DNA from 3 places in the Ornithinibacillus proteolyticus genome. Region 2 is predicted to be linked to each of the others. Evidence: riboswitches for the same ligand, from Rfam matches in the RefSeq annotation. Region 2 holds a riboswitch; each other region holds the start of a gene.
The links. A riboswitch is a leader RNA that binds a small molecule or an ion and turns the genes downstream of it on or off. The one in region 2 is predicted to bind cobalamin.
Positions count from the first base shown of each region.

Region 1: another riboswitch for cobalamin. It lies ahead of AAIB49_RS01945 (DUF4430 domain-containing protein); the one in region 2 lies ahead of AAIB49_RS04415 (acyl-CoA thioesterase).
Region 3: another riboswitch for cobalamin. It lies ahead of AAIB49_RS09450 (ribonucleoside-diphosphate reductase subunit alpha); the one in region 2 lies ahead of AAIB49_RS04415 (acyl-CoA thioesterase).

Region 1 is NZ_JBCPXV010000002.1:94,150-97,440, forward strand. Features, by position in the region: gene AAIB49_RS01940 (ATP-binding protein) at 1-1,113, shown strand, start outside; cobalamin riboswitch at 1,159-1,342, shown strand; gene AAIB49_RS01945 (DUF4430 domain-containing protein) at 1,502-1,942, shown strand; gene AAIB49_RS01950 (ECF transporter S component) at 1,939-2,457, shown strand; gene AAIB49_RS01955 (ferredoxin) at 2,481-2,735, opposite strand; gene AAIB49_RS01960 (YpbB family protein) at 2,861-3,291, shown strand, end outside.
Region 2 is NZ_JBCPXV010000005.1:95,714-99,004, forward strand. Features, by position in the region: gene pepV (dipeptidase PepV) at 1-1,324, opposite strand, end outside; cobalamin riboswitch at 1,538-1,712, shown strand; gene AAIB49_RS04415 (acyl-CoA thioesterase) at 1,893-2,351, shown strand; gene AAIB49_RS04420 (FecCD family ABC transporter permease) at 2,396-3,291, opposite strand, start outside.
Region 3 is NZ_JBCPXV010000016.1:27,193-30,483, forward strand. Features, by position in the region: gene AAIB49_RS09450 (ribonucleoside-diphosphate reductase subunit alpha) at 1-2,017, opposite strand, end outside; cobalamin riboswitch at 2,148-2,333, opposite strand; gene AAIB49_RS09455 (FtsX-like permease family protein) at 2,494-3,291, opposite strand, start outside.

The sequences.
Region 1 (3,291 bases), on a different contig from region 2:
GATGAAATTGGGGAACTGGCGATGGCATTTAATCATATGGGAAGACAGTTAAAATTTCATATTAATGCGTTAAGACAGGAGAAAGAACAATTATCTAGTATTGTTAATTCGATGGCAGATGGTGTGATTACATTAAGCCGTAGCGGGGAAATTATTGCTACCAATCAGCCTGCGGAACGGTTTATAGAAGACTGGTATTTCGAAAAAAATCTACAAAGTGATACCGAATCACGTAAGCTTCCAAAAGAATTGCTGGATACGTTACAGCAAGTCATTGAAGGGGAAAAGGAAGTAATAGAAGAAATCACATTACAAGGCCGAACCTGGGTAATGATCATGACACCTTTATATGATCAAGCTTATATACGTGGTGCAGTAGCTGTAATTCGCGATATGACTGAGGAACGTAGGCTAGATAAATTGCGTAAAGACTTTATTGCGAATGTATCCCATGAATTGCGAACCCCTATTTCGATGTTGCAAGGATATAGTGAAGCAATAGTCGATGATATTGCCGAGACGAAAGAAGAGAAAAATGAACTCGCACAAATTATCTATGAAGAATCCTTACGCTTGAGTCGTCTCGTAAATGAATTACTGGATATGGCTAGTATGGAAGCAGGACATTTAACCTTGAAAAAGGAAAAGGTGGATATCACTCCTTATATTGAACGGATATTCCGTAAGTTCCAAGGAATTGCTGCCGAGAATCAAATTGAAATGAGTTTAGCGAAAGATATACAAGAAGCTCAGGCTTATTTTGATCCGGATCGTATTGAACAAGTATTTACAAATTTGATTGATAATGCGATTCGCCATACGAGTGAAGGTGGCTTTGTGAAGGTTTCGGTCACAAATGATGATAATGGATTATCGGTGTCTGTTGAAGACAGTGGTAGTGGAATACCGGAAGAAGATTTGCCATTTGTGTTTGAACGATTCTATAAGGCTGATAAATCGAGAACTCGGAATAAGCATGTTAAAGGTACCGGGCTAGGGTTATCTATTGCCAAAAATATCGTCAAATCACATAAAGGTACCATTACGGTGAAAAGTAAATTAGATATCGGAACAACATTTAACTTCATGATTCCCAAGGAAGAAGATATTTAATCTTGTAATTTATCTTTTGTATGGTACTATATGTAGTAGAATTGAATACAAGAATTTGATATTGGTGTATGTGTTACTTAAAAGGGAATCTAGTGAAAAGCTAGAGCTGTCCTCGCAACTGTAAGTGATGACGAAATAAGCAATGACCACTGTAGATTATTCTATGGGAAGGGCTTAAAGTAGGTAAGTAGTCACAAGCCAGTAGACCTGCCATTATCAACTGTATCAATGATCCCGAGGATAGGACAATTGAGACAATCTAGTACATAAAAACAGTATTTTTATGCTTTTTTATGGTCGATAGACTGTCACAGGAGTTAACTAGTTACGGGGTTAGCTCTTTTTTTATTCACCTGATTTTTAAAATTACTAAAGTGGAGGGGAAAATATGAAATCACTATTATTAAAACTGTTTACAGTACTTGTAGCATTAGTAGTTCTTGCAGCTTGTGGCAATGATGAGTCTTCTAATAATGCAACTCAAAATCAAACGCCAAACGAAAACCAAGCTAATACTACTGAAACAAGTGAACAACAAGAGGAAGCAACTGTTAAAATTGTACTTTCTAAGGATAAAGAAGCTGAGATTTTAGAAGAAAAAGAAGTAGAAATCAACGAAGGCGATATTCTATTAGACGTGATGAAGGAAAATTTTAACGCTGAAGATAAAGACGGCTTTATTACCTCTCTTGAGGGGCTAGATTATGATGAAGAAAATTCAATGTCCTGGATGTTTTCTATCAATGGTGAAAGTTCACTGGTAGGAGCAGGGGAAGTGGAACTGAAAGATGGGGACGTAGTTAATTTCGATTATCAATCTTGGGAATGAGATCGTTGAATATTTATAAATTAACGCTGTTAGCTTTTCTTGCAGCATTAGCTGTAGTTGGACGAATTATGTTAAGTTCTATCCCAAATGTTCAACCCGTAACTTCAGTTATTATTATAAGTGGCATTTTTTTAGGGCCAGTTGCTGGTATTATATTGGCGTTTTTAATTACCTTTTTATCGAATATGGTTCTTGGGACTGGATTATGGACGATTTGGCAAATCATATCCTGGGGACTTATTGGGGTTATGAGCGGTATCTTAGGTAAATCAATGAAACATATTCCTTTCTATCTCATCCTAATATTGGCTGTATTTAGTGGATACTTATACGGATTCATTGTTTCGTTGACCAACTACCAAATTACTGGACATGGATTTTGGGCTTATTATATAGCTGGTTTACCGTTCGATACGTATCATGCAATTGGTAATGCTGTCATCATGCTACTACTCTATCCGACGGTGTCATTTATTTTCCAAAACTATATACAAAAACATTTGAACACCAACTAACCTACTTTGTTGGTGTTCGTCTATTATCTCTCATATCGAAGTGGATCGTTATGGAAAGGATGTTCTGCTATTTTAATGGAGTCACTTGGACAACCTTCATAAGCATCCAATACATCGTCTTCTAATTCCTCAGGTATTTCCTTGTTTCCCGTATTGTCATCTATTGTAACAAAGGCTAGACCTTCATCATCATAATCAAAAAGTAATGGACAAGCCACCCCGCAGGAACCGCAGGCAATACACGTTTCTTTATCCACTATGGTATATTTAGCTCTCATCAATGGTTACCCCTCACGATACAATTATATCTAGTACTTTTTCTATTTTAAAATGTAAATTAGTATTATTCAACTAAACGATAAATGATATGATAGAACTAAGTCCAATGAGGAGTTAAAAAAATATGTATGTTGAAGGAATTTTATTAGATTGTATCGATCGTATTAGAACCAATCGATCCATATTTGGAATATATCATCTCATAACGGGAAAAAAATCGATACAATCTGTTCATGATGCCAGAATTTTTCAATTGGAAAAATATTATGGGATATATGCATCATTGTCACGTCAGCATTTTATACACATTATTCGTGAAATGAAGAAGAAAGGATGGATCATTGAGCAAGGTCCAGATGACTATTATAGGATTTCATCGGCTGCTAAAGAGCTCTTGCATGAGTATTATGATTCATCTGTATATACCAATTTAAATGGGCTGATGCTTTCTGGGAAGGATATTTCCTTCTTAGAAAGACTCTATTTATTAGTTCAAACGTACTCTAATCTACAAGCTAATCATTATTCGTTTATCCCAATAATAGATAATCCCAG
Region 2 (3,291 bases):
GCATGACATCTTCTCGTCCAGGGAATAAGGCTCCAAAAGCAACCCCATGGTCTAATGCGCGCGCATAGGTTCCTCCACCAATTGCTAATAAGTCGGCCTTCTCACCTGTCTGTTCTTCATACACCTTTTGCAATGTTTTAATTAAAGGGTCATCCTTTTTCACATAAGTTGGCTTCGAATCCGAGAAGTTTTCTAATTGTAAGCCTTTTGAATGTAAGGTTGCTTCAATTTTCTTTCTTCCTTCTTCAATATCAAATGTGACAGGATAACGCATATTTAACCCAATGCGGCCCCCAGCTTCCCTACTATAGCTCATCACACCTACATTAATTGTTAAATCACCAGAGTCTTCGTCTTCATACTCAATTCCGAAAACTTCTCCACGTGATTTATTGTGGAACGCTGATACAGTTGACATGTACTTTTGTCCCTCTTCATCTAATTCAAGCTTTTGTAAGTATTGTGCTAATAATATTCCGGCATTTTTGCCATGACGTGGTTCAGCACCATGTGCACTTTTGCCAATTAAACGAAAGAACAACTCACCATTTTCGGTAGTAGCTTCTCCTTCGAGCTTTATCTCTTTCAAATACTCAAGATAATCTTCTATTAGTTTAGTAGGTGCCTCCTGTACTTTAATCGTTGCTTGCGCAAAATCTGGTACCATATTGTATCTGCGACCGGATTGGAAGGATACTAGTTGATAGCTTGCAGATGGTTCTTGCTTAGGAATGGGTTGGACAATATCATAATCCGCGATTCCTTTTTCTGCAAAAATAATAGGGAAATCCGCATCTGGTACAAATCCTGTTGTAGGCATTTCCTCTTGTGTAAAATAATGATCGACACAACGCCAGTTACTTTCCTCATCTGTCCCGATAATTAGGCGAACTCGCTTACGTAAAGGTAGCCCTAGTTCTTTTATTATTTTCATTCCATAATATGCTGCCATAGTCGGACCCTTATCATCACTAGATCCGCGAGCATAGATTTTACCATCCTTTACAATGCCACTATAAGGATCAACACTCCAGCCATCCCCTTCTGGAACGACATCGACATGCCCTAATACCCCAATTAATTCTTTCCCTTGCCCCATTTCAACATGACCTGCAAGGTTATCAACATTTTTACTCGAAAATCCGTTTTCCTCACCTAAATCTAACACATATTGTAGGGCATCTTTAATGCCTTGTCCTAATGGAGCATCCTCAGAAGTATTTTCTTCATCTAGGACACTTTTAATTTGAAGTAGTCCTTGTAGATCTTTAATAAATTCGTCTTTTCTCTTTAAAACTTCCTCCATCCAATTGATGGTAGCCATATGTATTTCACTCCTTCCACTTATTTCAAACAAACGTTTGATTCACTCAGTATTCTAACAACATCTTTATTTTACTCCTTTACCAGAATTTAGCATAATAGTTCACATTACTTATCATTCCATTCCCATGTACTAACATTCGTTAAAACAATTGGCATAATCAACAAACTATATTAAATTTATAATATGGTCTGTTGCCATACAACTACATATAGGTATACCAGTAGAATTGGTGTCTTAATAGACTTAATAGGGAATCTGGTGAAAATCCAGAACTGTCCCCGCAACTGTAAATGCTGACGAAATAAGAATACCACTGTCTAAGACGGGAAGGCTTAAAGTAGGGTGAAGCATAAGTCAGGAGACCTGCCAGTTCTATGATGTATGATCTTCTTCGGGAATTGAGAAGGTTGGATATGAGGGTATAATGAACAGCTATAGACCAGTCGTGTGGTCTATCCTTTACACCTGCATCAAATTCCATCTTCTTTAATAAGGATGGATTTTTTTAATTCCATCACTTTTTGAAGAGACCTATAATACAAAAAAAGAAGAAAGAGGGAGTGTAATGGAAAAGCTATCTACAAATGTTTCACGTACTATTCTAACCAAATTGGTGTTACCACCTGACACTAATCACTTAGGTACCATTTTTGGCGGAAAGGTTTTATCTTATATTGATGAAATTGCTGCGATTGCTGCTATGAAACACAGTGGGAAGGTAGTCGTTACAGCATCCATTGATAGGGTGAATTTTCTATCATCAGCAAGAGTTGGCGATATTTTAACTTTAGAGGGGTTTGTCATTTCTACGGGGAGAACTTCCATGGAGGTTTATGTGAAGGTTGAATGTGAACAGTTTAAAACAAGGGAAAAAAGTCTAACCACTACCTCCTTTATTACGATGGTAGCGATTGATGAACATGGTAAGCCAGTACCTGTTCCAGGGGTGATTCCAGAAACAGAGCATGAGCTTGAGTTATTTCAAGAGGCACAGAAGAAAAGGGCAAAGTTAGCCAAACAATAAGGGGAGATATATTCTCCCCCATATGCTAAAATGAAGCCCCATTACTAGATTCGTTTCATTAACAAATAAATAAAATAGGGTGCGCCGATTATTGCTGTCATGACTCCAGCTGGGATCGCTTCATCTGGTAACAAATTTTGTCCAATCACATCTGCCAGCAATAATAGAAATCCACCTAAAAGTGTTGCAATTGGGATGAACAATTGATTTCTTGGTCCTACTAATGCTTTAGCCATATGTGGGGCCATCAGCCCGATGAAAGCAATTCCTCCCGTTACCGCTACGGCTGCTGCAGCCAAAGCCGTTGCTGTTATCAATAAAGAAAATCGTTCTTTCTCAATCGATATGCCAAGCCCTGTAGCAACAGGCATATCCATGGAAAGAATGTTTAACCGATTTGCCTTATAGATAGCATAAGGAATAAGTAGGATTAACCAAGGAAGTAATGCTATAATAAAAGGCCAATCTGTCCCCCATATATTGCCTGCAATCCACTTTGAAATAAAATCTACCTTTTCCCGCTCTTCGGAAGAAATAACCACAATCATAACACCTGAAAGTGCCATCGCGAATCCAACCCCAATTAATACTAATCGGATTGGATGGAATCCACTATTTCTCTTATAAGATAAAAGGTAAATGATTACCGCTGTAACAAATGCACCAATAAAAGCAAGAACTGGTAATAAATATACAAAGTTTCCTGCATCTATTGGAAAATATAAAAAGAAAATAGCAATTACTACACCTGCACCTGCATTTATTCCAATTATGCCTGGGTCTGCTAGGTCATTTCTAGTAATACCTTGTAAAATAGAGCCTGACACCGCTAATGCCGCACCTGCCAGAATAGTAATTAAAATCCTTGGCAACCTTACCTCGAATAGAACAAAGTGTTCCTTAAAACTTCCTTCACCAAATAATGTTGGAAGAATTCTAT
Region 3 (3,291 bases), on a different contig from region 2:
CAACGATGTAAGCGGAACGACGGTACACATCATATGTGCGATGATCTAATTCCGGTGCCGTCATCGGTATTTTAAAGTCCTTTTTCTCCTCATAATAAAATGGCTTGAAAATTGGGTCGATACTTGCTGTAGACCCAGCAATTAATGCGGTCGTAGAGTTCGGTGCGACTGCCATGAGATAACCATTACGAATACCATTTTTCATGACAGAAGATTTTAATTCCTGCCATTCCTCGCTCACATAGCCTTTTTCATCAAAATAAGTCCCTGTACTCCATTTACTACCAGCATATGCAGGATAACTTCCTTTTTCCTCACTTAGTTCCATACTGCTTCTAATCGTTAAGAAAGCAATTTGTTCATAAAGTTCATCAGCTAGCTGTACTGCTTCCTCGGATTCCCAGGCAATATGCTTTTTCGCTAATAGGTGGTGCCAACCAAAAGTCCCTAGACCGATAGCACGATATTTCTGATTGGTTGCTTGTGTCTGTAAAAGCGGCAATGTATTAATGTCAATAACGTTATCAAGCATCCGTACTTGAATTTTAATGAGTCGCTCTAGTATTTGATCCGGGACAGCCTTCCCTAAGTTGATTGAGCTTAAATTACATACAACAAAGTCACCTGGTCTATAACGCTTGATTAAATAGCCATTCTCATCGGTAAATTCTTCTAGAAATTCTGTTGGTGATTGGTTTTGCGTAATTTCCGTACATAAATTAGAACAATAAATGATTCCATTATGATTATTGCTGTTTTGACGATTTACTTCATCACGGTAAAACATAAATGGTGTACCTGATTCTAGCTGAACCATCATAATTCGTTTCATAATCGAGATTGCAGGTACTTTCTTTTTGGTAAGCTGATCATTTTGAACACATTCTTCATATTTTGTTCGCCATGTACCATTGCCTTTTTCTTCGTCATAGAAATCTTCTAAGGAATATCCCATTACCTCACGAACCTCGTGTGGATCAAATAAATACCAGTCACCACGTGCTTCTACCTGCTCCATGAATAAATCAGGTAAACAAACACCAGTGAAAATATCATGTGCCCGCATGCGGTCGTCCCCGTTGTTTAATTTAAGATCTAAGAACGCCTCAATATCCATATGCCAAACATCTAGATAGACAGCGATAGCTCCTTTTCGTGTACCAAGCTGATCCACACTCACTGCGGTATTATTTAATTGCTTTATCCATGGTACAACACCACTAGACATCCCTTTAAACCCTTTAATAGAGCTTCCTCTAGCACGAATTTTCCCCATATATACACCGATTCCGCCACCATTTTTGGAAAGCTTGGCAATATCAGTATTACTGTCATAAATCGATTGCAGACTATCATCAACCGTATCAATAAAACAGCTTGATAATTGCCCGTGTGTTTTACCAGCATTTGCAAGAGTTGGCGTAGCAACTGTCATATATAAATTACTTAATGCCCAATACGCTTCCAGTACAAGATCCAAACGTTTACTTTTATCTTCATCCTGCATCAAATGCATCGCGATTACCATCCAACGCTCTTGTGGTAATTCATATGTATTCTTATCATGATCTGTTGCTAAGTAACGATTTGCAAGTGTATATAGACCTAGATATGTAAATTGTAAGTCTTTTTCGTAATCCATATTCCCAGCTAATGTAATAATTTCATCTTTTGTATACTTTTCCAGTAAGCTCGGTGTATAGATTCCTTCTTGTATCAGTAGTTCAAGGAGTTGATAAAAATCTCCATATTTTAAGGAAGGACTATATTGACGGTTTTTAGCTGCATGGTAGTATAGTTTTTGTAAGTATAGTCTACTAGCTACAAAAGTCCAATCCGGATTGGCTTCATCAATATTTTCTAACGCTCTTCTGATGAGTACATCTATCGCTTTATCAGTTGAATAGTCATCAGGAATGGTTACATCGAATTCAGATATGTTGATTTTTAAGCGTTTTGTAGCAAAGTCTATCACTTGCTCTAGATTCACTTTACTACTTGGTTCTACTGTTATCATAATAATCCTCCTATAAATCAAATAAAAAACCGCTCACCCGAGGGATGAACGGCATAGAAAAAACGACAGAATCCATACAAAATCTATGTATATAATCCATCGTTTCATGCTCTTTCAACCCGAAGAAAAATGAAACTATAAGTTAATGGCAGGTCTCCTGGCTTGCGCTTCATTCTACTAAAGTCCTTCCCATATCTTTCCATGAATCGATATAGTGGATATCTTGTTCGTCGGCACTTACAGTTGCGGGGACAGCTCTAGACTTTCACTAGATTCCCTATTAAGACATGTGTGTCACCATTACTTACGACACTATATATGGTATTAATTTACATCATCATCACAATATATTGTATTATTACCCTATCATAGTTTAATAATTTTTGCAATCCTATTCTTGCTAGATTTCTAGAATTCATATAACCAAAATACCCTATGAACCTTCTCATCCATAGGGTATCCAGCATGTAAAATTTTTAATTTTTACTTACAATGCGATAATATTCTCTCGCTGTTAACAGATAGACAAGCAAATATAATACAGCAAAAATAATAATAACACCAGCTGTACACATAGCAAATAATCCCACGTTCGTTAAATTTAGAGCTTCCAGTAATTTCGTAATGACATTGAAAGCAAATAAAATATGGACTACTGCAGCAAATAACGGTAGGAAAAACACTAATAATACTTGACTGCGAATCGATTTCTTAATTTCAGCCTTGCTTAAGCCAACTTTTTGCATGATTTCAAAACGGTTCTTATCCTGGTATCCTTCCGAGATTTGCTTATAGTAAATTATTAATACCGTCGCCATGATAAATAGGGTACCTAAGAATATCCCTAAGAAAAATAGTCCCCCATATAGTGAGTAAAATATCTCTTTACTTTCCTCGGCACCTTCTGCGTGCCCAACCATTTTTGCAGCTTTTAATTTCTCAGTCAATTGACCTGGTAAGGCAATTTCATTATCTACGTCGCCATCTACATCGAACCCATAGTATACGTTGTAGCCTTCAGCATCAGTAGGATCGAGCTCACGAATGGTTTCTTCATCAGGAACAATGACGAAATTAAAGCTATCCAAAATCATGGCTGAAGCAATTCCATCTACCTGTAGATCAGGTAACTGCTCTTTTATGGTAAACGTTTGGTCAAACATCGTAATCGAATCTTGGATTTCTTCACCTCTAAAGGTGTATAAAAGCACTTCATCTTCAGCTAATTGCTCTGAACGATTTTCCATCCGATTATACTCACTTAAGGGAATGAG